4 regions of the Empedobacter sp. ULE_I140 genome follow, and region 4 is predicted to be linked to each of the others. Evidence: riboswitches for the same ligand, from Rfam matches in the RefSeq annotation. Region 4 holds a riboswitch; each other region holds the start of a gene.
What was found. A riboswitch is a leader RNA that binds a small molecule or an ion and turns the genes downstream of it on or off. The one in region 4 is predicted to bind cobalamin.

Region 1 (6,267 bases), 240 kb from region 4:
AATGAATGATGAAACAGTTAATCCTGAATTATTTTTAATCTTAATTCCAAATTTACCTAATATTCATTTGTACAAATTTGATGGCGGACACATGGCTTTTATAGAAAATTATGATGAGGTTTTATCGATTTTGAAATCAATTTAGCGCTTACGTTGGAAAAATTCTTTCATCAATTGACCGCATTTCTCTTCCATAATTCCCGAAACAATTTCAGTTTTTGGATGTAATTCGCCAATTTTTGCTTTAAAACCGCGTTTTTCATCCGAAGCACCATAAACCACTTTCGAGATTTGGCTCCAATACAATGCTCCGCCGCACATCACACAAGGTTCTAAGGTTACATACAATGTGCAATCTTGTAAGTACTTTCCACCTAAATAATTTGCTGCAGACGTAATGGCTTGCATTTCTGCGTGCGCTGTAACATCAGTCAATGTTTCCGTTAGATTATGTGCTTTCGCGATAATTTTGTTGTTGCAAACAATCACAGCTCCAACTGGAATTTCGTCTCGCTCGAAAGCTGTAACCGCTTCGTTAAAGGCGATTCGCATAAAATATTCGTCTGTAAAAAGATTTTCCATTTCTATAAAATTTAAGGCAAAAATAATCATTTCCAAATTGGATATTCGATACATTTGTACAAATTGATGCCTCTTTTATGAATCAATCAAAATATATCATTGCAGCCATTATAACCTACTTTATGTGGGGATTTTTTAGTTTCGGATTGAAACCGATCGCCGGTTATCCACCTTTGGATATTCTATTTTTCAGATTGTATGTTTCCGTTTTCTTTTTAGTGGTCATTAATGTTGGATTTCGACGTAATAAGATGAAAGCTGATTATGATTTATTCAAATCATTTGATAAAAAGAAACAGAAAAAATTAGTAAGTTTAATTGTTGGCGGATCATTGATTTTGATGACGAATTGGTTGATGTTTATTATCGTGATGAATCATATTAGCGTACAAGCAGCATCGCTTTCGTACTTGGTTTGCCCGATTATTACTACCGTTTTGGCTTTCATTATTCTGAAAGAACATTTGACCAAAATAAAATGGATTGCAGTTGGTATTAGTCTTTTAGCATGTTTGGTTATTTCTATAGGTCATCTTATAGACTTGGTTTATAGTTTGATTGTAGCTTGTACATTTGCACTCTATATCATTATTCAGAGAAGTTTGAATGTTTTTGATAGTTTCAATTTGTTGATGACACAATTATTAATTGTAGCCATTCTGATGTTACCATTGGTTTTCATCTTTTCAGGACCAATTCCGACCGAAACAATTTTCTATCAATGTATCATGATGATTGTGATTTTGTTCACTATCATTCCAATGTTCTTAAACAATTTTGCTTTAAAAGGAATTGACTCTTCAACTGTTGGAATTTTAATTTATTTGAATCCAATTATGAATTTTGTTTTAGCAATTTTCTATTACAAAGAAGCCGTTTCTCTAATGCAAATGATCGGTTATAGTTTGATTTTACTCGCGATTGTAGGGTTTAATTCACAAACAATTTTCAAAATGAAAAACATAAAAAAATCTGAAGTTTAAACTTCAGATATTTTTATGTTGATTTTTCAGGAAATATTATTTGATGTAAACAGAATTTGGTGAAACTCCAGTTGTAATTGCTGGATTTTTAAGACCTCCTTGTGCATTCTGAATTAATAATCGTCCATTAGAATTGTAATCTTTTGCGTCTAAAACATAAAAAGTATCACCTTTTACATAGAAACCATATACACTATCAGCACCTGTTATGTAATCTGCTTTTGTAGGCAAAGCTGTTGCATTTGTAGCCATAGAATAAACAGAATTATTAACGATGTAATACAATTTACTATTCTCCGCAACTAAGAAATTAGGATGTTGTCCATCAGGAAAATTCATTTCTAATTTATCTTCTGAAGTTAAATTATAACGAACCAATTTTCCTTTTGTAGTAGTTCCCCAATTAACACCTTGAGAAAGCACAAATAAATTTCCGTTTTGAATTGTTAAATCTGTCGGAACATCACCAACATTTATACTTTTTTTATCATTTGTTTTAAGGTCAATAATTGTAACTGTTTTACCTGTTCCCCAGCCACCTTTTTGTGCAACATAAAGTTTGTTATTGTCAAGAATCATTTTTTCTGGACCTTCATCTACTTTATATTTTTCTACAAATGTTAAATCACTGATTTTGTATTTTGCAATAAAATCATCTGTCGTTACATTAGGATCTCCCCAGTTTGAGATATACAAAAATTGATCATCAGAAACGATATAACGAGGGTTGCTCATATTATCTGATGATGGAATTGTACTAATTTTTTTGAAAGTTGTGTTGTCTACAACTTCTACTTTATTAGAAACATTAAGAACAATATAAGCTTTGTTTCCTTTGAAATACATGCTTTGTCCTACAGAACCCAATTGTGCACCAGCGTTCGCAGTCTTGAAAATTTCTTGAACAGGATTTTTATCTCCCACTACAGTACTTGGATCATAATACGTAATATCAGCATTTCCTGCTTGAAATTTTCCTTCATTCAAAATAAAAATTCCTTTTGAATAGTTTCCATTTTCTGGATCATTTTTTACACTATCATCATCATTAGAACATGATTGTAAAAAAATTCCTGCTAAAGCTATAAGCGCAATAGATTTAAATTTAGTCATAGTTTTAAAATTTTATTTGTAATTGTATATTATAATTTGTGCCAGGTTGCCAACGATTTTCTTGCGTTTGATATTCTTGGTTAAACACATTATTCACTCTCATAGAAATGCTATAAAGTGGTGAAATTGTATAATTTAAACCAAAATTCATTAGCCAAAATCCATCAAGTGTTCTTTCTTCTTGCGAATCGGTAAAAACTTTACTTGTATAAATGTTTTGTACAAAAGCAGATAAACGTTTGTAAGTGTATTGTGCGCTCGCCGTCCATTTATGATTTGGGGAATACATCAGTTCCTTATTTTTAAATTTATCTTTTGTTTTGGTGTATGCATAAGTTGTATTGAAACTAAATGCATTCCATTTGTAGTTTCCAATCATTTCAAAACCATAGGTTTCAGCTTTGTTGATGTTCACAGGAACCCAATAAGAACTGTTTTGCGAACTCGGAATCCATTGAATCATATCACTCAACTTATTATAAAAAATATTGGTTTGAATGTTTAAATTTTTGTTGATAAAATCATTTCCAAGTTCAAATTGATAAGCTGATTCTGATTTCAAGTCCGGATTTCCACCAGTTTTCCAAAATAAATCATTGTACGTTGGATTTCTGAAATTTTTCGAAACATTTCCTCTTAATTGATACGAATGAATCGGACGATAATTAAAACCCAATGAATAAATAAATGGATTTTGGTACGTATCAGAAAAATCTTGACGAATACTCGCTTCGTATTCCAAAACATCTGATAATTTATGCTTCGCGATTAAGGCAAAATTGATTGAGTTTTGATCGCTTTTAGTCAAATTATTTCCACTTCCTTGATTATAATTAGCTTCAGATAAAAGCGAAAGCTCGAAATTATTGGTCAATTGATGATTCAGATAATATTTTAAAATATAGTTATCAACCTGTAAATCGTCCGAATAAGATTTGTGAATATTGTTGAAATAACTGCTTTCTTCTCGTATATAAGCTAATTTTAACTGCGATTGCCACTTTTCATTTGGATTGAAATTCCATTCTGTCATCAAACGGTAATCCTGATTTTCGTATCCAGAAGGCGTTGAACCAATGTCAACCAAAGGAAATTCGCGCTTTCCAAAATTGAACATCGAATAAAGTTTCAATTCATTTTTAGGATCGATTTTATAACCAAAATTTCCATTAATTGTATTGAAATAATATTTTCCATTCAAATTCTTCTTCATGTGATTCGGAATTTTGTAATCATTATCAGATTGATTTCGTTCGTAATCGATTGAAGAACTAAATTTTTCTGTACTATATTTCAACTGATATTTTCCCGACCACGTATCGTAACTTCCGTATCCTAAATTTATTTTTTGCTGTAAACCTTTGTCATACTCAAATTTATTCAACAAATGAATTGTACCGCCGATAGAACCTGTTCCATACGCAATACTTCCGCCTCCTGGTTTCACTAAAATTCCGTCAAACGAATTACTTGCAAATAAATTAAAATCCGTTTGTCCTGTTGTTTGCGAATTGAAATTTATTCCGTTCCAAATTACCGCTGTATGCGAAGCTAAAGTTCCACGAAACGAAGGCGAAGAAACCATTCCTCGTCCATTTTCTTTAAAATAAATTGGCGTTTGCGCTTGTAAAACTTGCGTCAGTTGATTAGGATTTTGCTCTAAAATACTATCATTAAGTTTGATAATACTTTGAGATTTGTAATGATTTTTAAGAAAAGCATCGTTCAAAATCAAAGGTTTCAAATTGATGGTATCCGTCTGTGCAAAAGCAATTCCAGCGATAAGATTAAAACAAAGAAAAAGTTTTTTCATATTAAAATCTGTTTTTCCTCCGAAAACATTTTCTATTAATTTGTTAGCAATGGCAGGTTTCCTGACTTATTCTTTTACAAAAAGTATGTTAGAATTTACAGTTGCGGGGACAGTTTTGGAATTGAACCAAATTCCCTTTTAACTCACTCGTTGAGCACCATTTTATGCAAATGTAAAGAAAAGCAATTGATTTTATAAAAAGTAGATTGTTAAATCGTTAACCTTAAATTAAGATCAGATTTATTTTATTTGTACAGTATTCAAAATCATTATATCTAGTGATTTTTAAGAATGATGGACAAATTAAATTTGTAACCAACAAAAACAATTATTATTTAAACTTTAAAAACGATGGAAAACAATCAGCCGTACAAATCAGAGAAAAAAATCATTGCTGGAATTTTAGGAATTTTAGTAGGATATTTAGGAATTCATAAATTCTATTTAGGATATACAAAAGAAGGAGTTATTCAAATTATTGCCACTTTTGTAACATTTGGATTTGCTGGACTTATTGGATTTATTGAAGGGATTATTTATTTGACTAAATCTGACGAAGAGTTTGATAAAACATATGTAGAAGGTCACAAAGGCTGGTTCTAAAATAGAGATTACATTCTTTTTTAAATATTTTTCGATCCCAAAATAACTTTAGATTATTTTGGGATTTTTTTATTGAATGAATTCGTTTTAAATAATTCGCAAGTTTTTTATTACATTTGCTTTAGGAAAAAATATAATAAAGAACGAAATCGCATAAAATGGCTATAAAAACATTTAGAGAAGTAATCGCAGAGGCAATGAGTGAAGAAATGCGTCGCGATGAATCTATATTTTTAATTGGAGAAGAAGTAGCAGAATACAACGGAGCGTACAAAGCTTCGAAAGGAATGTTAGACGAATTTGGAGCAGAACGTGTAATTGATGCGCCAATCGCAGAGGCTGGTTTTTCTGGAATCGCAATTGGATCTACAATGACGGGATGTCGTCCAATCGTAGAATATATGACATTCAACTTCTCATTAGTGTCTATTGACCAAATTATCAATAACGCTGCAAAAATTTATCAAATGTCAGGAGGACAATTCAACTGTCCAATTGTATTTAGAGGACCTACTGCTTCTGCAGGACAATTAGGTGCAACACACTCACAAGCTTTTGAGAATTGGTATGCAAATGTACCAGGTCTTAAAGTAATTGTTCCTTCAAACCCTTATGATGCAAAAGGTTTATTAAAATCTGCAATTCGTGATAACGATCCAGTAATTTTCATGGAATCTGAACAGATGTATGGAGATAAAATGGAAATGCCAGATGAAGAATACACAATCGAAATTGGTAAAGCAGAAATCAAACGTGAAGGTACAGATGTAACGTTAGTTTCTTTCGGGAAAATTATTAAGCAAGCTTACATTGCTGCTGATGAATTAGCAAAAGAAGGAATTTCTGTAGAAGTAATTGACTTACGTACAGTTCGTCCATTAGATTATGATACAATTTTCAAATCTGTTAAGAAAACAAATCGTTTGGTAGTTTTAGAAGAAGCTTGGCCTTTCGCTTCAGTTGCTTCAGAAATTACATATATGGTTCAACAAAAAGCATTTGATTATTTAGATGCACCAATCAAACGTATCACAACAAAAGATACATCAGCACCTTATGCTCCAAACTTGTATGAGACTTGGATTCCTAATGCAAAAGATGTAGTTGAAGCTGTAAAAGCTGTGATGTATAAATAATTAAGATTTATAAACTATATTTGTAAAGTCTAGCATA
Region 2 (6,267 bases), 2.6 Mb from region 4:
TTCCAACAAAGTCCTTTGTGTCATATCAACTGCAGTACTCATTACAACAGGATTTCCTTCGTTATCTTTGTCCAAAATATTATTGTATAACCAATATGTTAACGAACCATCTTTCTTAATCAAGCTCATCAAACCAGAATCTTGCTTTTTACTTAAAATCGTCTCTATATAGATTTGATATTCTTTTTGATTAGATTTTGGGATTAATTTTTTAAGATCCAAATCTTTCGATTCTTCTTCAGTATAACCTATCGATTCTAAACCTTTTTTGTTAATGGATAAAATATTACCATCCAAATCGTGAATCGTCATTAAACCAAGCGAAGAATTGAAAAAATTTCTAAACTTACGTTCACTGTTTTCTAGTTCCTCCTTTTTAGAGTTTTCAAGTGTAATATCTCGTCCAAATAAGAAAATCTCGTTATCATACGAAGTGTTTAATTTAGTATACCATTCAACCATTTTTTCTTCTTTCGTTTCTATTGAACACATCAAACATTTGAAGTCAATAGAACCTGAATTAGTTTTCAAATCAGCCAAAAACATTTGAACTTTTTTCTTATCCTTTTCCGAAACAAAGTCTAAGAAATTTTTTGAACGAATTAATTGGTCATTTTTAACTTCTAAAACTTTTTTAAAAGCTGGGTTAATTGATTTCAATACACCATTAATATCAGCAACTCCAATTAAATTATTCGAAATTTTATAGATATTTTGAAAGTAAGCAGCGTCTTTTTTTCGTTTTTTACTGACCAATAATTTTGTAATATTTTTCCCTAATTGAATCAATAAATTGCGTTGTTTTTCGTCTAACGTTCTTGGATAATGATCGTTTACACATAATGTCCCCAAAACATTTCCATTGTCATCAATCAACGGAACACCAGCATAAAACTTAATATTTGCAGCTTTTACTCCAGCAATATTTTTGCAGGTTCAAATTTCGTCACATCATCAATCACCAAAATTTCTTCTTCCATTAAAGAAAATTGACAAATAGTTTGTTGACGTGGAACAATATCTACATCTATTCCACAATTTGCTTTAATCACTTGATAATTTTCATCAAAAATAGAAATTAACGCAATTGGCGCATTACAAATCAAACTCGCAGCATTTGCAAAAACCTCCAACTCTTCGTCTTTATCATGTCCTTGCAAATTATAATCGTAAACGGCTTGCAATCTTTGCTTTTCGTTCGTTGGGATGTGAAAATTTTCCATTAAAAATTGATCTTATTTAAAAGGTAAGTAGAGGTGGTTAAAGATATTACATAAATCCAAATATTCTAAATCTATTATTTCTAAAAATAAAATCAACCTTTTTATTCATAAAATCATCTCTATTATAACTCTAAACATTAAAAAATATGAAAAATCCAATTCCTTCCAAAAAGAAATTAACAAACAAAAATTTCTGTACAAAATGTCAACATAAAATCACTGACTTTTCTAATTTGACAAATGACGAAATTTAGAATGAATTTCAGAAAAGCAACGTTCATTGTGGTATTTTTCATCCAAGTCAATTAGGTCTAAATCTTTTTAAGAAAACGATTTATAATGTCATGATTTTTTCTGCTTTTGGGTTATTAAATTCATGTACAAATGGACAGGATAAACCAAATTGTACAGAACCTTTAGTTGCAAAAAATGATTCGATTCAAAAAGAAAAAATAAAATTCAAAATAAAAGTTAATTTTGGAAATTCTAACTTAGAAATCAAAACATATCGTTTGTTAATTAATGATGAATTAGTAGAAAGTAAATTAAACGTTGGCGAGGAATATACAATACAATTTGAGACTTTAAAAAATACTGAACTTAACCTAAGATTAGCTTCAAATGAAATAAATTCAGAAGTTTATAAATCTTATTCATTTAAAAATTTTCCGAATAAAGTTAATTTAAACACTTCTGATTTTGAAGAGCAAGTCGTTTTGATGGGAGATATAGTGATTGATGAAAATTTTGTCCCAGAAAAATAATTTATTACCTTGCTAACACAAAAGGGAATCGAGTGCAAATCTCGAGCTGTCGCGCAACTGTAAGTAGAGAAAAACTATAAGCCAGATCACTTTTTAGATGATGCTTTCGCGATTGAAGCTCAATCAAAACTACATGTATTTTATTATTTGTTGAATTGATTGCACTTGATTTCGAAAGCATTTTTTATTAAAATTTAATTTAGTATCAAATGCAAAAAGAAGAAATTCAACACATTATTGATCTTAAAACAAAACCGCTTGGAGCCTTAGGTTTATTAGAAAAAATCGCACTTAAAATTGGTTTGGTTCAACAAAAAAAACAGTTAGAATTAACAAAACCTCATCTGATTGTTTTCGCAAGCGACCATGGAATTGCACAATCTGGTGTTAGTGCGTACCCTGCGGAAGTTACGCCTCAAATGGTTTTTAATTTCCTAAATAATGGGGCGGCAATTAATGTTTTTTGTAATCAAAATGAGATTGATTTAACCATTGTTGACGCTGGTGTAAATTATGATTTCGCGGATTATTCGGTTTTGAAAAATTGTAAAGTAGCCAAATCAACCAAAAATTTCTTGTACGAACCTGCCATGACCTTCGATCAATTGGAACAATGTTTTGATTATTCGAAGACAATTGTGAACGAAATCGCTCAAAACGGAACAAATATTATTGGTTTTGGCGAAATGGGAATTGGGAACACTTCTTCTTCGTCAATGCTTGTTCATTATTTGACTGATTTACCTTTGGAGCAATGTGTAGGACGCGGAACAGGTTTGAATGATGAGCAATTACAGAATAAAATGAATATTCTAAATGAAGCGAAGAAAACACATGGAAAAATTACTGATCCAAAACAAATTTTAGCCACTTTTGGCGGTTTTGAAGTTGCTCAAATGACAGCTTCAATGCTATCTGCTTACGAACACAATATACTGTTGATGATTGATGGTTACATCGCTTCGGCTGCAATTTTAGTTGCGTCGAAATTAAAGCCAGAAATTTTAAATAACGCTATTTTCTGTCATCAAAGTGATGAATCTGGACACCAATATTTATTGAATTATTTCAACGAAGAACCAATTCTGAACATCAATTTGCGCGTTGGCGAAGGAACCGGTTGTGCGTTGGCTTATCCAATTATCAAAAGTGCTGTAAACTTTTACAATGACATGGCAAGTTTCGAATCTGCAGGCGTTAGTAACAAAGAAACTGAAGTAGAATGCTAAAAAAGGAAATCACTTATTTTTTAACAGCTTTGATGTTTTTTACAAGAATTCCGATTCCGTTCAAAATTCCATATAGCAACGAAATTATGAATCAATCACAAAAATATTATGCAGCAATTGGTTTATTAGTTGGCGCTTTCAACGCATTGATTTATACTATTTGTCAATTTATTTTACCTGTTGATATCGCCATTATTATGACAATGATTACAAGTGTTTTGTTGACTGGCGCCTTTCACGAAGACGGTTTCACCGATGTTTGCGATAGTTTTGGAGGTGGTTATGGCAAAGAAAAAATCTTGACAATTATGAAAGATAGCCGAATTGGAGCTTACGGCGTAATTGGCGTTATCTTATTGTTGTTATTGAAATTTACTTCATTGGTTCATATTGCAGAAAATAATTTTTGGTTGATGATTTTTACTTTAATTTCAGCACATTCGGTTAGTCGTTTTTTTTCTGGAATGATGATTTATACCCACGAATATGTGACAGATATCGACAAAAGTAAATCGAAACCTATGGCAAATAAAGCACTTCCGATAAAAAATCTTGTCATAAGTTCTCTTTTCTGTCTTTTGCCTTTTATTGTTTTTAGCGAATGGAAATTCTTGTTGATTTTACCACTTTGTTACATAGGAAAAGTTTATTTGGGCTGGTATTTCAAAAAATATATTGGCGGATATACGGGCGATTGCTTGGGAACAGTGCAACAAGTTACCGAAGTTTTGTTTTATCTTGGCGTTTTAATTCTATGCAAGTTTCTGTAATTCGACATACAAAAGTTAATGTTCCTTCATCGGTTTGTTACGGACAAACTGATGTGGAATTAGCTGATACTTTTCATCAAGAAGTAGTACAAATTCATACTAAGATCGAAAACGACTTTGAGATAATTTTTTCAAGTCCACTGAGTCGCTGTCAACGATTAGCAGAAACTTTCTCGAATGAAATTATTTTTGATGAACGATTAAAAGAATTCAATTTTGGAGATTGGGAAATGAAATCGTGGAACGAAATTCCTTCGTTAGAAATAGAACCTTGGTACGCCGATTTTGTCGAAACTAAAACACCAAATGGTGAATCGATGCAAGAAATATCAGAAAGACTTTTTAATTTTATGGACGAATTACGAAATACTCAACACGAAAAAGTGCTGATTGTTACACATGGCGGAATCATACGTTTGATGTGGTGTTATTTGTTGCAAATACCAATCAAAAATGCATTCAAAATACCTATAAATTATGGTGAAATGTTTCAGTTTAATTTAGGAAAAACAAATGAGGAAGATTTTATTTTGAGCAAAGAATAAACTACAAACATTTTATCTTTTCTAACGACTTCCATTCATGTTCGATATTGGTCATCAGAATTGCGTTATCAAACTGAACAGAACCTTTTGGAAAGATTGTTTCATTTTCAAAAAAGCTTGATTTCACATGTAAAACTTCCAAAGATTCTACTTCACAATTATAGGTTTCGAGTTTTAGACCTTCAAAATTATTTCCATGTGGAGAATAACCGACAGAACCATTCTCGAAGAATTTTGAAACTTCATCCAACGTTTCGAAAATCGAATTCGAATTAAATTCAACAGATTTTTTTGCATCAATTTCAATTCGTGTATCGTCAGAACTCGTGAAATCTAAATGATAATTATCGTTTTCTTCTATAACATTAAACTTCGCAAAATAATGTTTCCCAGGAAAAATTCGACCACCAACAAGCGTATTCAATTTTAGCGAAGTATCTCGCCTCGGAATATATACACCTTCTTTTGTCACGCCATTTTCCTCCCATTCAACCGCAATTCGATGCGCTGCATTTTCAGAATTCACTCCTACAAAATCAGGCAAACCTTTTGGTTTTATATCTTTCAATCGAATCAAACAAATACCAGCAATTGTTTTTCCTTTGTACAATTTTCGACGAAAAGGTTGGGGTAAAATCTTCTCAATATAATGTGGTTCTATACAAAAATTGATTAACATTCTGCGCTCTATAATACCATGAATTGTTGGAATTTTCATAACTCTATTTTATTATTTTCAATAAATTCATTAATAATTGATTTGAAATTTCGTGTTACATCAAGCTCTAAAATATCTTTCACTGACATCAAGCTTTCTACTTTCCAAGCGTTATTTATAGAATTATATGAATCTAACTTAGAAACTAAATTTTGATAAAATATCGTTTCCAATTTCCATTTCAATGTTATTTATAAATTCATTTATTGTAATTGATTCTTCGGACCAATCATTTTCTGCATCAAAAAGTTTAATTGCAATCGTAAAATCTACTTTCGACTTGAAATTATTTCTTTCAATTAGTATTAATAACTCATCAAATGTCATTCAAATTATATTTCCCCCTAATTTCTTAAAAAAAATCAACAAGTCAAATATTTCAAAATTAATTTATTAGAAAAAAGTTGTAAAATTTATTCGAAAAACACTTGCAAAAGTAATATTAATGACCTTATATTTGCACTCACAACGCGGGAATAGCTCAATTGGTAGAGCGTCAGCCTTCCAAGCTGAATGTTGCGAGTTCGAGTCTCGTTTCCCGCTCTTTGAAATATTAAATTCAAAAATCAAATTTTGCCTTGGTGGTGGAATTGGTAGACACGCAGGACTTAAAATCCTGTGTCCATTAGGACGTGCGGGTTCAAGTCCCGCCTGAGGTACTTTTTAATTTGATTTGAAGATCTACGCGGGAATAGCTCAATTGGTAGAGCGTCAGCCTTCCAAGCTGAATGTTGCGAGTTCGAGTCTCGTTTCCCGCTCTATAAAAGCCGAAAATTAATCTTCGGCTTTTTTTATTTAGAAAAATTTGATTCCTAAAACATAAAAAAACCTTAAACAATTACGTTTAAGGTTTTTACTTTTTTATCTAATCGTTGTCTTATTTCGCTTCTTCAGCCAACATTTGTTTATATTTTTTGCCTTCGATTAATCTTTTTTCCGCCCAAATTGTTCCTCCAGGAATAACTGCTGCAACAAAAAAGATCATAAAAATTTTCCAAGACCAATTGTATTTTTCCTT
Region 3 (5,511 bases), 250 kb from region 4:
CACTATTTTTTGATGCTTATTTATAAAGAAGTAATTAATTTCTTGAAGTTGAATAGAATAATCTATATTTTACTATCATAATGAAGAAAGGGTAGTATTTATCAATAGTTTATCTAATCTTAATTCTCAGTTAAAGACATAAAAAAAGAGAGCTTCTTGTTAGAAACTCTCTTTTGTAGTAGCGAGGACCGGACTCGAACCGATGACCTTCGGGTTATGAGCCCGACGAGCTACCTACTGCTCCACCTCGCGATTTAGTAGCGAGAACAGGACTCGAACCTGTGACCTTCGGGTTATGAGCCCGACGAGCTACCTACTGCTCCATCTCGCGTTATTGGACTGCAAATATACGTTCATTATTTAAAATACCAAACATTATTCGAAATTATTTTATTTTATTCTGACAAAAAACAAACAAAAACAACATAAACAACTATAATAAAGTGATTTACGTGATTTTAAATATTTAAAATTATTTTTTAATTAACTTTAATTGGTGGATGATTTTCGATAAAATCGATTGCTAAATCAGCACTATCTGTTAAAAATAGTAACTCCTTATATGGTTTTCCTGTAGCTAATTGATGCAAAACTGAATAAATCGCCGTATCTTCTACATATCTTTTCTTACTCAAAAAAATCATTGGACTATAATATCCTGAAGTTCCATAATGATTTTGCGCTGCTTCCTGAAAAATTTCTTGTGTTGTTCCAGCACTTCCAGGCGCATAAACCAGCCCGAACAAACTAATTGTTAGCAACATATCTTCTCGAATACTATTAGAAAAATATTTTGCAATATTCGTTGCAAATAAATTACTCGGTTCGTGACCATAAAACCATGTTGGAATTGCTAAACTTTCAGCACCATTTGGGTAGATTTCTAAAACTTTTTTAGCATTCGTCATAAAATTCTTCGCCAAATATTCAGTTTTATCTTCATCAATAAAGTCTAAATCAGCCAAAATACTAATCGCATTCATCAAATCTTCATCCGAATAATTTGCCATATAAGCTCCTAAATTAGCGGCTTCCATAATTCCAGGACCTCCACCAGAAACAACAAAATAACCTTTCTCAGTAGCCAATTTCGCCGCTTTTGCGGTTTCATTATAAAACTCCGAATTTCGCGCAGTAGAATGTCCGCCCATAAAGCCAACCACTTTTTTCTTCGTCATTCCATTATCATCATATTCCAAAATTCGACGCAAACCATCATCAATAGACAAATCGTGTAAACGTTGCGCTAAAGCTTCTGAAACAGACGGATTATATTTATGTTTTTTGAAGTGTTTATAAATTTTAAGATCTATACTTTGGTCATTATCCGGATCATAACCTTCCATCAACTCTTGCCAAGTATACAATTTTCCACGATATGGATTATAGGGAACTGATTCAAATTTTGGATAAACGAATGCTCCTTTTTCGATTAAATAGATTGCTTCATGTTGTTTAAACTTACAACCCAAAAAAGATGTATTACATAAATTATACTCTTCCCAATTGATTTCTTGACGCAAAAAATTAACATCTTGAACTACTTTATCGGTTAAATCTTTGGTTTGAGAAACTAATTCATTCCATTCTGATAGATTATGAACTAAATCTTTGATTGGTTTTATTTTCATTCTTATTTCTTACTTCATTAAAAATTCGGAAAAATGAATTTACACGAATTATTCCAAACCAACGAATTCGGTACAATAAATCTGCAAATTTTCATTTTTCTAATTTATATTTGCATCAAATTCGTGCTCAACTTAATGGGGAATCGTGTGCAAATCACGAACTGTCGCGCAACTGTAAATCAATATTTTTGACAAGTCAGAATGCCACTAAATTGAGTTAATAATTAACCAAAAACTTTCGCGAAAAAAGTAAAAATTATGTTCTATGAAATCATCAAACCACCACAAAAAAACATTATCAACTCAAAAATTAATTAAGAAAAGTAACGTGTAAATATATGATAATGGAAGTGGAAAAAACACCAAGAGAAGAGTTGATTGAACAACGTATCATCAATTCTGAAACTCGCATTTTCAAAGCTGTTTTTCCTGGAGATACAAACCACCACAACACAATGTTTGGAGGATCAGTAATGTATTTGATGGATGAAATTGCTTTTATGACAGCAACTCGTTTTTGTCGCAAACCTATTGTTACAGTAAGTAGTGACAAAATTGATTTTAAACACTCAATTCCTGCAGGAACTATCGTAGAAATGGTAGGAAAAGTAGTACGTGTAGGACGCTCAAGTTTGGATGTACAAATTGATGTTTTTATCGAAAGTATGTATCGTGACGGACGTGATAAAGCGATTTCTGGAACGTTTACATTAGTTGCAATTAACGAAAACAAACGACCAGTTCCTGTTATTGACTAACACGAGCTATAGAAAATTTTTAATCCTTTATCTTTTTGATAGAGGATTTTTTTATGATTTTCAATTAATAATTGATAATATTCTAAAGGTTTCTTAGTTTTACATTAAACACAAGAAAAATGGAATTACCTTTTGCCGAACCATTTCGCATAAAAATGGTCGAAGAAATTTATCAATCTACTCGAGAAGAACGCGAAAAGTGGATCGAAGAAAAAGATTACAACCTATTCAACCTAGAAAGCCACAAAGTATTTATTGATTTATTAACTGATTCTGGAACTGGAGCAATGTCCGACAAACAGTGGTCTGCAATGATGACTGGAGACGAAAGCTATGCTGGTTCTCAATCTTTCTTAAAACTGAAAGAAACCATTAATACCATTACTGGATTTGAGTTTCTTTTACCTACGCATCAAGGTCGTGCAGCGGAAAATGTATTATTTTCAGCTCTTGTAAAAGAAGGTCATGTTGTTCCTGGGAACTCGCATTTCGATACAACAAAAGGTCACATCGAATTTAGAAAAGCGCACGCGATTGATTGTACTATTGATGAGGCTTTTGACAGCGAATTGATTCATCCTTTCAAAGGAAATATCGATTTACAAAAGTTAGAAAATGTCTACAAAGAATACGGAAAAGAACAAATTCCATTTACATTAATCACTGTTACGTGCAATTCTTCTGGTGGTCAACCTGTATCAATCGAAAATATTCGTCAAGTTCGTGAATTGTCTAATCAATATGGAATTCCAGTCTTTTTTGATGGCGCTCGTTTTGCGGAAAATGCTTATTTCATCAAAGAAAGAGAAGAAGAATTCAAAACGAAAACGATTAAAGAAATTGTTTTAGAAATGTTTTCTTACGGTGATGGAATGACAATGTCTGCGAAAAAAGATGGTTTGGTAAATATTGGTGGATTTATTGCACTGAATAACGAAGAGCTATATAAAATTTGTGGAAATTTCGGAATTATTTACGAAGGATATTTAAGTTATGGCGGTTTAGCTGGACGTGATTTAGCAGCTTTAGCACAAGGTTTACAAGAATCGACAGAATATTCTTATTTACAATCGCGCATCAAACAAATTGAATATTTAGGGAATAAATTAATTGAATTTGGAATTCCAATTCAGCAACCAATTGGTGGACATGCCATCTTTGTTGATGCTGTAAAGTTTTTACCAAATGTAACACGTGAAGAATTTCCTGCGCAAACATTGGGAATCGAATTGTACAAAGAAGCTGGAATTCGTGGTGTAGAAATCGGAACTATTTTGGCAGATCGTGATCCTGAAACGAGAGAAAATCGTTATCCAAAATTAGAATTATTGCGTTTAGCAATTCCTAGAAGAACTTATTTTCAAAGTCATATGGATTATATTGCAGTAGCTTTGAAAAATATTTTTGATCGACGAAACGAGATTAATTCAGGTTATGAAATTTCGTGGGAATCTGAAATTTTAAGACATTTCACTGTAAAATTGAAAAAGAAATAAATAAAAAATCCTTCAGATAATCTGAAGGATTTTTTTGATATTACCATCTCCAATCGCCCGAAATACGAAGTGGAGTTTCTAAATTTCCTTTGATTAAGGCTTCTTTTACTTCTTGCTCGTTCCAACGTTTTGAAGGAATTTCTTTCAAATTACTCAAACGATACAACAAATAGGTTTCCAAAATCACATTATTTTTCAAACCAATTTCTTCTACATAATCAAATGTATCGCAATTCGCGTGGTAACAATTTAACGCTCCTTTTGTAAATTGACTATCCGAAAGCCCAATAATAGGCACGCCTTGCAACATAAACGGTTGATGATCTGAATGTAAATCTACACTCGCAAATGTTTTCAATTTAAAATCTGGAATCACTTTTTGAACATCATTCGCATAATCAGTTAAAATAGGCAAATTACTTTCCATTGTCGAATAATACGACTTTGGATTTGTTGTCATATCCATATTCGACATTGTTTTGATTTGATTGATAGAACCATCTTTCAACGCTTGATTGACATAATATTTAGAACCTATCAAACCAACTTCTTCGCCCATAAATAAAACAAATTCTATTGTTCGATCATTTTGAAGATTCAACTTTTTATACGTTCGTGCAATATCCATCACAGAAAAACTTCCAACGCCATTATCAATCGCACCTGTAGCTAAATCCCAACTATCTAAATGCCCTCCAAGAACTATTTTCTCATTTGGAAATTTAGAACCGATTATCTTTGCTATAATGTTGCGACCTTTCATTTGTCCAACATCATTTTTCATTTCGATTTTAGCAATTTCTTTTCCTTTTGATAGATTTTCTTTGATTTTCAATCCATCTTCTAAACTGATATTAATCGCAGGAATTTTAATAATTTCTCCCGTCACAGAGGCCGTTCCTGTTAATAGAATTCCTCCAGCAGGACGATTAAACAAGATAATTCCTTTCGCTCCGTACTTCTCTGCTAAAGCTGTTTTTTCTGAACGATGTAGATTTTCGATTTCTTTTGGTGTTCCATCCAACAAACCAAGCGCAGCAAAAACAATCTTTCCTTTTACTTTATCACCAATCTTTTTATAATCTTCTTCAAGTCCATTTCCCAAATCAATCAATTCTCCCGAAAGACTAACATTTGCTGGCGAATGCGCCAAAGCAACGGATTTTATAGGTTGATTATTGATTTTTAAATCTAAACTTTTACGATTCCATCCGCTAAATGTAAACTCTTGAAAAGACACATCATAACCATACGAACGCAACAAATTGGCTGCATATTCTTCTGCTATTCGTCCATTTTCTGTTCCTGTAGCGCGATGTCCAATTGTTTCGGTTACTTTTTTTAATTGTTGATAAGCTTCAGAATTTTGTTGTACTTCTTTGTTAATCAAGTCTAAAACTTGTTGATTAGTTTGAGCAGATAAACTCATGGTTGTAGAGATTAAAACTAGTGTTAATAAAAATTTCGATTTCATGTGTGAGTATTTCTATAAACTTAAAAATGTTTTTGGAAATAGTTGATAGAATGGGAGGAAAATTTAATCAAAAAAAATAGTCCTCAAAAAATGAGGACTATTTATATGAAATTATAAATTATTTCTTAATGAGCTGGTACGAAACGCTCTCT
Region 4 (6,267 bases):
GGTGCTTGACTGTGAGACCAACAAGTCGATCAGGTGCGAAAGCAGGACATAGTGATCCGGTGGTTCCGTATGGAAGGGCCATCGCTCAAAGGATAAAAGGTACTCCGGGGATAACAGGCTAGTCTCCCCCAAGAGCTCACATCGACGGGGAGGTTCGGCACCTCGATGTCGGCTCGTCACATCCTGGGGCTGGAGAAGGTCCCAAGGGTTGGGCTGTTCGCCCATTAAAGTGGCACGCGAGCTGGGTTCAGAACGTCGTGAGACAGTTCGGTCTCTATCTGTTGTGATCGTTAGAAGTTTGAGCGGAGTTGACTCTAGTACGAGAGGACCGTGTTGAACAAACCTCTGGTGTATCAGTTGTGCCGCCAGGTGCACCGCTGAGTAGCTACGTTTGGAAGAGATAAGCACTGAAAGCATATAAGTGCGAAACTCGCCGCAAGATAAGACTTCTTTAAAGGGTCGTTGTAGACTACAACGTTGATAGGCTATAGATGTAAAGGCAGTGATGTCATAGTCGAGTAGTACTAATTACCCATAGACTTTTTCTAAAAAAGTAGAACGAATCAAAGATAATGATAGCAATATCAAAAATTAAAAAGATTAAATACTAAGATTGATTTAATCGTCATAGAGAAGGTTAGTTAATCTTATTTGGATTAATAATGTAATACCAAAGATTGTGTGAAGGCTTTAAGCTTAATGCATAGAGCTTCTAATAATGTCAAGATATAATAGGAACTAAACCTATACAAAAATATTAGGGTGACTATAGCTGCAGGGCTCACCTCTTCCCATTCCGAACAGAGAAGTTAAGCCTGCCTGCGCCGATGGTACTGTTACTTACGGGAGAGTAGGTCGTCGCCAGTTTTTATCAAAAGCCTCAAGTGAACAACTTGAGGCTTTTTTTGTGGTTATACGTCGCGCTTTAGCTGAACGCTGTAAGCTTTACGCATCTCCAGACTATGTTTTATAAAACAAGAAGCTTGCTTTCATCCAACAAGAGGCTTCTAATTAGTCAACAAGAAGCTTCTTCTTGATAAAAAGAAAGCTTCCTTTTTACAACTAACTCAGAACTTACAACTCATAACTCGATAACACTCCTTTGTAGATTTTTATTGTCAGTCTTAAATCTTATGTCTTATAACTTATTACTCAAAACTCAGAACTTAAAACCCGCGTTAGGGATAGCAGTGGAAATCCTTTTGTAGAAATTGTATTTCCTGTAATCACTTCTAATCTTCTTTTACAAAAGATTGCAACGGATAGCCCGACCGAGCGATTTGCATTAGCTGTGTTTGTATTATTTTGCTTATTCTATGAATAATATAAATGGAAGGCAAAGAGCGAGGGAACGCCCAAATTTATTATCTTTACTCAAAACCTATATATTATGGAAGAAAATCAGTATGATAATCAATTGTTACCAAAGGAAAGTTGGTTTAAACGTAATTGGAAATGGGTTGTGCCTGTTGGCTGTTTGTCGTTTGTGATTTTATTTTTTGGATTGTTAATTGGTGGTGCTTTTTGGGGTTTTAGTAAGATAACTTCGGATAGTGATGTAACGAAACATGCAATTAATATTATTAATCAAAATGTTGAAGTTCAGCAGAAATTGGGTACGGATGTTAAAACGAACGGAGTTTTTACTGGAAATATTTCTATTACAAATGATATTGGTGAAGCTAACATTTCTGTACCTATAAAAGGAACAAAAGGTTCTGGAACTGCAATTATTGTAGGAGAGAAAGAATTTGATAAATGGAATTATGAAAAGATTGCGGTTCAGGTTGATGAAACTGGAGAAGTGATCGAAATAAATAAAGTAAAAGAAGAAGCTAACGAATGAGTTAGCTTTTTTTATTTAGCAATTATTGATAAAGATTTAATTGTTTATTCAAAATAATAATTTTACTTTTGATTAACATTTGGTGCGAACTTAACCGTTCGGTAACAGGGAATCAGGTGAAAATCCTGAACAGACCCGCTGCTGTAAGCTCCATATTTTTTAGATACATTATATCCACTGTTTTTAATGGGAAGGATTTCTAAAAAAGGAGTAAGTCAGAAGACCTACCAAAATGATAAATGTTGAATGCTTTCGGGGACTAAAGCGTGAAGTTCAAATTTTGGATAGGTTCGTCCTTTCAATACTTCTTCATATACTCTCGTTAGCAACAATTGATTATTGCTAAATGAGAAATCTAAAAACTATAATTATTTGTTGCAGCTTGATTTTGCTTTCATGTCGCATAGCCTCTGCGCAAATTATTCATGATAGTATTTTAGAGCTTCAGCAAGTTAATATTTTAAAAAATAATGTAAAAGCCGTTGTTCCTGTTCAGGAATTGAAAGGAGCGGAACTAGAGGCTTTAAATAGCCATTCTGTGGCAGATGCTGTTCGTTTTTTTGCAGGAGTGCAAATTAAAGATTACGGTGGAGTTGGAGGTTTAAAAACTATTGATGTTCGTGGGATGGGATCTCAACATGTTGCAGTTTTTTATGATGGAATTCAACTTGGAAATGCGCAGAATGGAATTGTCGATTTAGGAAAATTTTCTTTAGACGATATGGAAATGATTTCTTTATATAATGGTCAAAAAAGTAATATTTTTCAATCAGCGAAAGATTATGCTTCTGCTTCTGCTATTTATCTTCAAACCAAAAAACCTGTTTTCATTGGTGATAAAAAAACGAATGCTACACTTCGTTATAAGATAGGTTCGATTCAATTAATCAATCCTTCTATTCGTATTGAACAAAAAATTACGGACAGATTATGTGCTGTTTTGAGTGCTGAATATGTTAAAACCAATGGTGTATATAAATTTCGTTATCAACGCAAAAATTTGGATGGAACAACTGCATACGATACAGTTTTGAAACGTAGAGATGGACAAGTTGATGCGAAACGTTTGGAATTAGGATTGATCGGAAAAGGAAATCAATCGAATTGGAATGTAAAAGGATATTTATATGATTCTGATCGTGGAATTCCTGCCGCAATTGTTCGTGGTCGATTTGATGGACGTGGACAAACTTTGGTTGATCGAAATTATTTTGTTCAAGGAAAATATGAAAAACGATTCAGAAACTTTCAATCGAAGATAAACGCAAAATTTGCTTACGATTTCACTCATTATACAGATACAGTTTCGACCGTAAAAACAGAAAATAAGTACACACAACGCGAGTTTTATGTGTCTTGGGCAAATCTTTATTCGATTACAGATAATTGGGATGTGAATGTTGCAACAGATTATCAGTTTAATAATATGGGAGCAGATTTAAAGAATTTTTCTTTTCCTTCTCGTCATACAAATCTTGTTGCGTTCGCGTCTACTTATCGTCTTGGAGGTTTGAGTTTGCAAGGAAGTTTATTGGGAACTTTTGTAAAAGAATCAGTAGAAATGAACACAAGTGCTCCAGATAAAAATGTATGGACGCCAACAATTATTGCCAATTATCAACCATTCAAATCTCATGATTTTAATGTCAGAGCATTTTACAAACGTATTTTTAGAATGCCAACGTTCAACGATTTGTATTATACTAGTATTGGTTATTCTAATCTTCGACCAGAATATTCAACTCAATATAATGTTGGTTTTACATATTCTAAATCAACTCCAAATTTTTTCAAAAATATTACAATTCAAGCCGATGCTTTTTACAATGAAGTAACTGATAAAATTGTTGCTGCGCCTTCGGGAAGCCTGTTTCGTTTTACGATGTTGAATTTGGATGAAGTTAGAATAAAAGGGTTGGATGTTAAAATTCGATCAACATTCCAACTAGGAGAAATAGAAGTTTCACCAATGCTTAACTATGGTTTTTTGCAAGCGTTGGATTATTCGAATTCGAAGAAAAGTTACTACAAAAATCAAATTCCATATACACCAAAACATAGTGGCTCTTTTGTGTTAGCTGCTTCTTATAAAACGTGGAATTTTAATTACAGTTTTATTTATGTGGGCGAACGTTACAATGTTCATCAAGATAATATTAAAATAAATCGTCTTAATCCTTGGTTTACAAATGATTTAGGAATACATAAAGAATTTAGGTTGAATCAAAATTTGTTCAAAGTTTCTTTTGAATTAAATAATATTTTGAATCAGCAATATGATGTGGTTTTAAATTATCCAATGCCAGGAAGACAATTCAAACTAATACTAAGCGCAAACTTATGAGAAATTTCAAACAATTATTCGTCTGTTTTTTAACAGCAATCACTTTTTATGCTTGTCAACAAGATACTTATTTGATTGAGAAAGAAGAAGAAGGTGTAACTGATCCCGAAAAAACAGATGTCGTTGGTTTTTATTTGCTAAACGAAGGAAATATGGGAAGCAATATGGCTACGGTAGATTATATGGACTTTACAACAGGAACTTATAATCGAAACATATATGCAACCGTAAATCCTACTATGGTAAAGGAATTGGGTGATGTTGGGAATGATATAAAAATTTATGGAAATAAATTATATGCGGTTATCAATGTATCAAACTTTATCGAAGTAATGGATGCAAGAACAGCCAAACATTTGGGAACAATTCCTTTGGAAAATGGTCGTTACATCACGTTTGCAAATGGTAAAGCGTATGCATCTTCGTATGCTGGTCCTGTTACAATCGATCCGAAAGCACCTTTAGGAAAAGTAGTCGAAATTGATACGATTAATTTATCGGTTACGCGACAAGTGACGGTAGGTTATCAGCCAGAAGAATTAGAAGTTGTTGGGAATAATCTGTATGTAGCAAATTCAGGTGGTTATCGAGTTCCTGAGTATGATAAAACAGTTTCTGTGATTGATTTATCAACATTTAAAGAAACCAAAAAAATTGATGTTGAAGTAAATCTTAATCGTTTAAAAAAAGATGCAGATGGCGATTTATATGTGACTTCTCGTGGTGATTATTACAACGTTCCATCAAATTTATATGTGTTGGATAGTAAAACGCATCAAATCAAAAAGAAATTTGATATTCCTGTTTCTAACTTTACAATTGTTGATAACAAACTCTATTATTATTCAAACGAATTTAGTTACACAACTTTCGAATACACAAAAACTTATGGTGTAATTGATACCAAAACAGAACAAGTTATCAACAAAACATTGGTCAATGATCCTGTTATTAATGAAATCGAAACGCCTTACGGAATTGCTGTAAATCCTCAAACCAAAGATCTTTTTCTAACCGATGTCGGAAATTATGTTTCGATGGGTTACATCTATTGTTTTGATAAAAATGGTGCTTTTAAATGGAAAACTGCTGCTGGAAATATTCCTGCTCACTTTGCTTTTGTCTATAAATAAAATTTACATATGAAATATTCTAAAATCTTACTAACCGCACTAAGTTTTGCTTTAATACAAAGCTGTAGTGATGATGAAAACATTATCGAGACTAATCCTGATAATGCTACTTTACAAGTATCTTATGATGCAGCACGTTTAAAAATTGTTTCAATTGAACCAACTGTTTCTGGTTTCGAAAATGCAACATATACATGGAAACTTGGCAATGAAATTATTGGTAATGAGAAAACCTTAGGTTTTGTTTCTGATAAAGTTGGTGCTTACGATTTAACATTAGAAATTACTTCAGGAGTAACTTCTAAAACGATAAAAACAAAGGTTAATGTTACACAAGAATTATCTACTTACAGTAAATATATTTCTCAAGTCTTTGATTATTTGCCAGCAGTTGGACAATTCACAAATGCTTTACCATCTTATGTAACAGGAGAAACTCAAGCTGATATGACAGCCAAAGCTGCTAAGGCTTTAGTAGGAGAAAAATCTACAATGATTACACTTGGAGGTTACGGAGGATATGTGGTATTTGGTTTTGACCATACAATTTTGAATCAGAAAGATAAACGTGATTTTAAAGTTTTAGGAAATGGATTTGCAGGATCTTCTGAGCCAGGAATTATTATGGTTGCTTACGATAAAAACAAAAATGGTAAACCAGACGAAGACGAATGGTACGAAATTGCAGGAAGCGAATACACAAATCCAACTACAATAAAAAATTATACAATTACATATCACAAACCAACAGTTGAAGATTCTAATGCGACTCCTGAATATATAAAATGGGAAGATAACCAAGGAAAATCTGGTTTTAAAGCGAAAAATACGTTTCATAAACAACCATATTATCCAATTTGGTTTGGGCAGAATCAGTTAAAATTCTCAGGTACACTTTTGGAAAGCAATTATACAGAGAAAAATGGTATTTGGACTGGTAAACA

Region 1: another riboswitch for cobalamin. It lies ahead of ACTS9J_RS02520 (TonB-dependent receptor plug domain-containing protein); the one in region 4 lies ahead of ACTS9J_RS01440 (TonB-dependent receptor).
Region 2: another riboswitch for cobalamin. It lies ahead of cobT (nicotinate-nucleotide--dimethylbenzimidazole phosphoribosyltransferase); the one in region 4 lies ahead of ACTS9J_RS01440 (TonB-dependent receptor).
Region 3: another riboswitch for cobalamin. It lies ahead of ACTS9J_RS02555 (acyl-CoA thioesterase); the one in region 4 lies ahead of ACTS9J_RS01440 (TonB-dependent receptor).

The regions. Positions count from the first base shown of each region.
Region 1 is NZ_JBQMTX010000001.1:542,373-548,639, forward strand. It holds gene ACTS9J_RS02500 (alpha/beta fold hydrolase) at 1-145, shown strand, start outside; gene ACTS9J_RS02505 (nucleoside deaminase) at 142-582, opposite strand; gene ACTS9J_RS02510 (EamA family transporter) at 660-1,565, shown strand; gene ACTS9J_RS02515 (YncE family protein) at 1,602-2,678, opposite strand; gene ACTS9J_RS02520 (TonB-dependent receptor plug domain-containing protein) at 2,683-4,491, opposite strand; cobalamin riboswitch at 4,526-4,668, opposite strand; gene ACTS9J_RS02525 (TM2 domain-containing protein) at 4,843-5,094, shown strand; gene ACTS9J_RS02530 (pyruvate dehydrogenase complex E1 component subunit beta) at 5,253-6,230, shown strand.
Region 2 is NZ_JBQMTX010000001.1:2,867,600-2,873,866, forward strand. It holds gene ACTS9J_RS13875 (response regulator) at 1-852, opposite strand, end outside; gene ACTS9J_RS13880 (hypothetical protein) at 912-1,223, opposite strand; gene ACTS9J_RS13885 (hypothetical protein) at 1,568-1,987, shown strand; cobalamin riboswitch at 1,966-2,095, shown strand; gene cobT (nicotinate-nucleotide--dimethylbenzimidazole phosphoribosyltransferase) at 2,197-3,216, shown strand; gene ACTS9J_RS13895 (adenosylcobinamide-GDP ribazoletransferase) at 3,210-3,986, shown strand; gene cobC (alpha-ribazole phosphatase) at 3,971-4,531, shown strand; gene ACTS9J_RS13905 (DUF2071 domain-containing protein) at 4,533-5,249, opposite strand; gene ACTS9J_RS13910 (hypothetical protein) at 5,388-5,576, opposite strand; tRNA gene ACTS9J_RS13915 (tRNA-Gly) at 5,720-5,792, shown strand; tRNA gene ACTS9J_RS13920 (tRNA-Leu) at 5,825-5,908, shown strand; tRNA gene ACTS9J_RS13925 (tRNA-Gly) at 5,935-6,007, shown strand; gene ACTS9J_RS13930 (DUF3817 domain-containing protein) at 6,127-6,267, opposite strand, start outside.
Region 3 is NZ_JBQMTX010000001.1:551,703-557,213, reverse strand. It holds tRNA gene ACTS9J_RS02570 (tRNA-Met) at 180-252, opposite strand; tRNA gene ACTS9J_RS02565 (tRNA-Met) at 259-331, opposite strand; gene ACTS9J_RS02560 (LOG family protein) at 480-1,631, opposite strand; adenosylcobalamin-variant (AdoCbl-variant) riboswitch at 1,760-1,846, shown strand; gene ACTS9J_RS02555 (acyl-CoA thioesterase) at 1,976-2,389, shown strand; gene ACTS9J_RS02550 (tryptophanase) at 2,509-3,885, shown strand; gene ACTS9J_RS02545 (M28 family peptidase) at 3,926-5,359, opposite strand; gene ACTS9J_RS02540 (inorganic diphosphatase) at 5,485-5,511, opposite strand, start outside.
Region 4 is NZ_JBQMTX010000001.1:302,181-308,447, forward strand. It holds rRNA gene ACTS9J_RS01425 (23S ribosomal RNA) at 1-548, shown strand, start outside; rRNA gene rrf (5S ribosomal RNA) at 759-867, shown strand; gene ACTS9J_RS01435 (cytochrome c oxidase assembly factor Coa1 family protein) at 1,391-1,846, shown strand; cobalamin riboswitch at 1,910-2,093, shown strand; gene ACTS9J_RS01440 (TonB-dependent receptor) at 2,193-4,190, shown strand; gene ACTS9J_RS01445 (DUF5074 domain-containing protein) at 4,187-5,323, shown strand; gene ACTS9J_RS01450 (PKD-like domain-containing protein) at 5,333-6,267, shown strand, end outside.